2 regions of the Colwellia meonggei genome follow, and region 2 is predicted to be linked to the other one. Evidence: predicted binding sites of a transcription regulator. Region 2 holds the regulator's gene; the other holds the start of a gene.
What was found. Region 2 encodes FNR, which switches genes on or off when oxygen is low (the NO sensors DNR and NnrR bind a similar motif). Its sites were predicted from a motif close to TTGATCTAGATCAA; they were not measured.

Region 1 (3,429 bases), on a different contig from region 2:
CTTTAAAGTTATCGAAAAGAAAAACAAAATTCGACTAGAGCGTGAGCAAGTTGCAGGCTTTGAGGTTGATGAAATTATCACTCAAGCACATATTGAAGCAAGTAAACCAAAAGCAAAGCCCGAAGGCACCGGAAAGAAAAAGCGTAAAAACAAAGCAAGCGTCAATGCTGATATTTGGCTGAATAACTCTTAATCCTAACATCTAGAACTAATCATTAAAGGCTATCATGAATACTACTCTTGAAAACGTATCCGAAATAGTGGCAAAAGCGAATGACCTATTTGTTGGCAAGTTCGATAAAGTCGATACCATTATGGGGATCATGGATAAAACCCTACGTAAGCAAGGGATGAAAGCAGATGCTGTCACTATTGATTGTGTCGTATTAGATAAGAAAATTGTTGTTGTACTGCATGACGAAAAGCCCGGTTTAGTTGACGTTGCCCTAGGTAATAAAGCTGGAGATATATATTCTTCTACTGAACATAAAATTAGCGATTTAACACGGGAACTTATGCTAGGAATTATGGAAGCTAACTTCATCGCTTGATCGACATTGTTAACAAAAGGGGCTATTGGTGAATAAAGAAATTGATAAATTAGCCTGGCTATATATAGAAAACGGTAAACTTTTAAGTGCTCGCTCAAAAAATAAAACGCTTTTCTATATTCCTGGTGGTAAACGCGAGAAAGGTGAGTCAGATGAACAAGCCCTGATACGTGAAGTTAAAGAAGAAATTTCCGTAGACCTAATTTCTAATTCTATTAAATATGCTGAAACTTTTACAGCTCAGGCCGATGGTAAGGGTAGCGACACCGCAGTAAAGCTCACTTGTTATTTTGCAGATTTCAAAGGCGAACTCCGCCCTGACGCTGAAATTGCAGAAATAGACTTCATAAGTTATGAAAACAAAGCGCTATGTTCTCTAGGTTCAATTAAGATAATGGACTGGCTGAAGAAACAGAATTTACTCTAGTAGAAATAAAAACAATCCAACTTCAGGAGTTGTTGATTAGGGTCAAGTTAAGTTTATATAGTGCGCCAATTCATATTCAACTAGGTAAAGTTAGTAGTAAGATAATCGCCTTTATTTCAAAACCTAAGTAGTTACCATGATAGTTGATCTTAATAGCCAATACGGCTTAAATCCTGCCCATAGTGAAGTTGTTGAAGCATGCAAAATTATAGAGCCTTGCAGCACGCTTGATATGGGCTGTTCAAACGGCCGTAATGCGGTTTACCTCGGCCAACACGGATTTGATGTTACTGGTATTGACGCTAACCCAGGCGCAATTAATATGCTGCAAAGCATTATTAATGAACAGAGTTTTGAGAATATTAAAGCGCAAGTTTACGACATTAACCATGCCAACCTTAGCGAAAGTTACGGTTTTATATCAAGTACTGTTACCTTAATGTTTATCGACCCATCTCGTATTGATGCCGTTATTACCGATATGCAAAACTCTACCTTGGCAGGTGGTTACAACCTTATTGTGTGCGCTATGGATACTGAAGAGCATCCATGCCCTATGCCTTTCCCGTTCACCTTGAAAGCAGGGCAGTTACGCGAAGCTTATCAAGGCTGGGAAATGATCAAATACAACGAAGATGTTGGTACCATGCACAACGGCGCTCAATTGCAATTTGCCACTATGCTGGCGAAAAAGCCGAGCTAGATATAAAAGCTAACATAAACCCGTTATGGCCTTAATGCTAGCGTTTTACATTAAGGCATCGTAGGTTTTATTCATAATCTCAACAGAAATATTGTTATTATTTCTGTTACCGATAATTCGCTTGATGTTAAGTTGTTTTTGTCGAACAAAATCAATAAAAGTTCGAGTGTAATTGGGGATGACCTTAGCGATAGTATTATCAAAAGGAATATGCAAAAAATCTGATTGAAAAATAATGCCATCGCTCCTGAAATGAACAAAACTTTGTCGCTTAGCGTGCAAGTTTTCCAATACGTAAAAAACAGCACCATCAATGCTCTGTTCGTGTTCAATCATTCGGAACTTAAACTTGGCAACATCACCTGCAAAACCTGAGTAAGCTTTGATAGCAGCGATACTATACTCATCAGCAAGTATCTCGGCGCCTATGTCAGCATAGTCTTTTAGACCAGCAATTTGGTGCCCATGAGGATGAGTAACATAAACTGACGTAATTTTTTATTTGGAAATTGTTGATTGACCAGTTCAATCGTTTTTTTAGCAATACTGGCATAGCCACTGGCGCCAAATACCGCAATGTTATCGCCGCTAATTTTAAATAAACTATTACGCTTAGCTGAAGAGTCGGTGACAAGATAAAGATCGGTTGCTATTTCCGTTGCCACTAGCACACCGTCACTTTTAGGAAGTTCAGGACCGTATCCTATTGGTAGTTGCAGTTTATTCGGGTCTACTTGCTCAATAATGTCAAATTGATCAATAAATTTTATATACGCCGGCTCTGTTTCTCCGCCGTAATAAGATTGTAAAGAGCGAGCAAAAGTTAATCCTCTACTAGTTTGGTAATCATCGTAAACATAAATTGCACCTTCTGATTTTTTATTGATAGATAATAGCTGTAAAGGCTTAAGATTAAACTCATAATCGATAATATTATCATCGGATGTTAAATGTGTAAGCGTTATTGTGTTTGATTCGCTGTTTTGCTTAAAGGTAATTTTTTCCAAAATGTTGTCTTCATCAAGTAGAGGTCTTACCGCTAAAAAATCAACGTTCATAATCATGTAATAGATGAAACGATCAAAGTTACCTAAACCTTTATTGATAATGCTTTTACCAAATGTTGAAGTGCTTTTTTCATAGAATATGCTCTCACTGTCATTTTGAAATTGTGCTCTGTCGTACAGTCTACCTCCGGTGTAGTATAGTATGTCATTGTCGTAAAAGTGTTTTTTCACCAGGTCCACTTCAACCATTCTTTGCGACATCACTCTATTTGGGGTTTGATAATCCCAATAATTATTGTCTCTATATTGCTTATTTAAGAAGTGATATTTCAGCGAAAAGGTATTGATTGAACGAGTGCTCTTATAGTGGTTTCTGAGTTCTTCGATAATCGTTTTAGTTTCTTTTAGTGTTGATGTGGTTGAAGCCAGCGCTGAAGTTGTCGTTATAGTGAGAATAAATAAGACTATTAAATTTAGCGTTGGTGAATGACTCATACGGTTGAGATTCATCAATAACTCCTTGATTTTTAGTTGGTAAATATAAAAGGCGTATAGTGTGATTGCTTATTCTGCTACAGTATTGCATCGTAAGTTTTATTCATCACTTCTACGCTAATATCGTTATTTTTGAAGTTGCCCACGATGCGCTTAAATTTCAGCTGTTTACTTCGAATAAAATTAACGAAGGTTTTGGTGTAATTAGGTATTACCTTGGCAATGGTATTGTCGAACGCGATATCA
Region 2 (3,429 bases):
AATTTGGCTGTGAACCACATAAATTACATGGAATGATTGGGAACTGTTTTAATTGCGCGTATTGGACGAGCTCTTGCTCTTTACAAAAAGCTAGTGGGCGAATAACAACATGTTCGCCATTATCAGAAACTAATTTTGCAGGCATTGATTTAAGCTTGCCACCATAGAACATGTTAAGCATTAGCGTTTCTACCATGTCATCTCTATGATGTCCTAAGGCAATTTTTGTGGCACCAAGCGCTTTTGCCGCTTTATAGAGTAGGGCACGGCGTAAGCGTGAACATAAACTGCAAGTTGTTTTACCTTCTGGTATTTTCTCTTTTACAATCGCATAGGTATCTTCTTCAACAATTTGATAAGCAACACCTAGTTTTTCAAGATAATTAGGAAGAATATGTTCAGGAAATCCTGGTTGTTTTTGATCTAGGTTAACGGCTACTAAATCAAAGTTAATTGGTGCAGATGCTTTTAAGAGCATTAAAATTTCAAGTAGCGCATAGCTGTCTTTACCACCCGATAAACACACCATTATTTTATCGCCATCTTCAATCATATTGTATTGCGCAATAGCTTGTCCAACATGACGTCGTAAACGTTTTTCAAGTTTTTGTAATTGTGTATTTTGACTTGGTGTCAAGGGAGATTTTAATTCTGCGCTCATAATTCATTCCTAATAAATTGCGGCGCGTAGTATAGCCGATGCGGCTAAATGAAAAAAGTTGAACAAGGCATTTTATCTGCCATGTTCAACCTCAATTTATAAAAAATTGTACTAGATCAGGTTATTCAACATCTAATGGCGAAATATAGCCGTCAGGCTTTAATGCCAACACATCACAATTTAGCCTATCAATAACATGCTCAGCCGTATTGCCAATTAATGCTGCTGATAATCCGGTTCGACCAATGGTACCCAAAATTACTAGCTCGGCATCTAATTCATCGGCAACACTTTGGATAACATCTTCAGGTAGGCCTTCCTTAATATGGGTGTTTTCTGTTGAAATATTAAAGGCGTTTGCATGTTCCTGCATCGCATTTTCATGATGTTTAAACATAGAGTGGTTGTAGTCGCTGGCATTAAATTCCGGAATTTCAATTGCAATATTTACTGGCGTGCCTGGGAAAGAGTTCACTAAATGTAGATTTGCTTTCATTACCTGAGTTAATTGCTTTGCTTCGGCAGTAATTTTGTCGTTAAGTGAGCTATGTTCAGCTTCGTCACTACCAATATTTAGTGCTGCAACAATATTGCCATTATCAGGCCATAAATGTTCTTTTACTAATAGTACAGGGCACGGGCATTTACGCAAAATATGCCAATCAGTTGGGGTGAAAATAACTGACTTAAGCTTGTCGTGTTGGTGTGTGCCTTTAATAACAATGTCATAACCATTTTTGAGAACTTGTTCAATAATTTGCTCAAATGGACGGTTATGCCAAATAACGTTACAGTCAACATTTAATCCACTAAGATCAAGTTCTGACAATAGTGACTTGAGCCATTGAGTTCTATCGTTGATCACAGACTGACGCATGGCTTCACGCTCATCACTTGAAAGCATGGTGGTCATTTCATAAGAAAAATCGTATATGGTCAAAAATGCTGTAATGCTAGCGCCCGTTTTTTGAGCTAATTCAATGGCACGTTTTAAAGCTTTTTGATCTTCTGTTGTTGGGTCAACAATAGCGAGTATTTTTTGATACTTTTCCATACCTAATTCCTTTATTAATTGTCTATTGTATTTATACCGTTTAGCATAAAACTTGCGTGTAAAACGCTATAAACAAACGGTTAAACGATAACTTAACATCAATAGTTTTGTTTCGAGTTACTATAACAATAGAACAGTTTGAAACAATAATAGTTGTTTTAAATCAAATTATTATCGTATCAAATATAAACAACATTTCACGCTAAGCATAGCGTGAAATGTTAAAATAAGGAAATTTAAAGTATCTTAAGTTGGGCGGGGGTTATAGTGCAGCGCACTCGTTTAACTTATCGATATCAAGAATGGTAATTAACTTACCGTCAACCTGAATTAAGCCATTTTTATGAAAACGGTTAAGCAAACGGCTTATTGTTTCAACGGTTAAACCGATATAGTTACCAATATCACTACGAGTCATTGATAAACGAAACTCTGAAGCCGATAAACCTCGAGCATGATAACGACTACTTAACGTACTAATAAATGTTGCTAAGCGTTGCTCTGCATTCTTGCGATTAAGTAGCGTTAACATTTCTTGATCGCCGCGAATTTCTGTACTCATCATGCGTAAAATTTGTTTTTTTAATTTCGGCATGCTGTTAGATAAGCTATCAAGTGTGTTGTATGGAATTTCACAAACCATAGACGTTTCAAGTGCTTTAGCAAAGCTTGGATGCTCGGCGTTAGCAATTGCGTCAAAACCTAACAGGTCACCGGCTAAATGAAAGCCAGTAATTTGCTCTTCGCCTTGCTCGTTTACCGTGTATGTCTTAAAAGTACCAGAACGAATAGCATACAGGGCATGCATAGGTTGACCATCATTAAAAATTTGCTCGCCTTTATGAATAGGGCGCTTACGATCGATAATATTATCTAACGTATCAAGCTCTTTATCATTTAAGGTAAACGGCAGGCATAGTTCGCTAATACTACAGTTTTGACAGTGAATATGTTGCTGACCAGTACACGATTTATTGCTCATAGTAACCTATAGTTCTTTTTGCATTTTAATGATGTGGATCATATTAGATGCGTTATAGATATGCAATAAGTATAGTATAAATACCGTATAAAATCAGTAAAACGGCAGCGATCTTTCTAAACAGTGAATTTGCCAATAAAGACTTCACGCTAATGGTGCCAAACGACACTGAAAGCAGTGCCGGTAAAGTACCCAACCCAAAGAAAAACATAATTAGAGCGCCGTTCATGGTGTTTGCACTGGCTAGTGCCCAAGTTAACGTGGAATATACTAAGCCACATGGTAGCCATCCCCATAATGCCCCCAAAGCGAAAGCACTGCGCGTATTTTTAATAGGAATAAATTTTTGTGTATTTGGAGATATAATTTTCCAGAGCTTTTTACCTAGGTATTCAACACGGCTTAACCACATTAACCATTGCCCCAAATACAAACCAAGTAGGATTAAAAAAATACCTGCAACACTCTTTAATGTCACAACTGGAAAACCTATGCTTTTAGCAGCCATAGAACTAGTAAAAGCAACAAGGGCTCCAATGAAGCTATAGGACGCTATTCGACCAAAATTATAGGCAATAACAATATGGTATTTACTGCTTGTTGCATTTGGAGAGATTGCGGTTGTTAACATAGTACTAATTCCGCCGCACATCACAATGCAGTGACCTGAGCCAAGTAGCCCAATGAGGAATGCTGAAAAGTAGTCTAGGCTCATCGTGACAATTATTCTTG

Region 1: the regulator FNR is predicted to act here: its motif matches at 1,011-1,024, upstream of tehB (tellurite resistance methyltransferase TehB).

The regions. Positions count from the first base shown of each region.
Region 1 covers NZ_BAAJLZ010000005.1:287,585-291,013, reverse strand. Annotated here, with positions in the region: gene AC27E9_RS14125 (DEAD/DEAH box helicase) at 1-193, shown strand, start outside; gene AC27E9_RS14120 (hypothetical protein) at 228-551, shown strand; gene AC27E9_RS14115 (NUDIX hydrolase) at 580-978, shown strand; gene tehB (tellurite resistance methyltransferase TehB) at 1,115-1,681, shown strand; gene AC27E9_RS14105 (hypothetical protein) at 1,727-2,017, opposite strand; gene AC27E9_RS14100 (hypothetical protein) at 2,125-3,198, opposite strand; gene AC27E9_RS14095 (MBL fold metallo-hydrolase) at 3,261-3,429, opposite strand, start outside.
Region 2 covers NZ_BAAJLZ010000004.1:321,330-324,758, forward strand. Annotated here, with positions in the region: gene ttcA (tRNA 2-thiocytidine(32) synthetase TtcA) at 1-661, opposite strand, end outside; gene uspE (universal stress protein UspE) at 783-1,715, opposite strand; gene fnr (fumarate/nitrate reduction transcriptional regulator Fnr) at 1,978-2,697, opposite strand; gene AC27E9_RS12340 (sulfite exporter TauE/SafE family protein) at 2,750-3,412, opposite strand; gene ccoS (cbb3-type cytochrome oxidase assembly protein CcoS) at 3,421-3,429, opposite strand, start outside.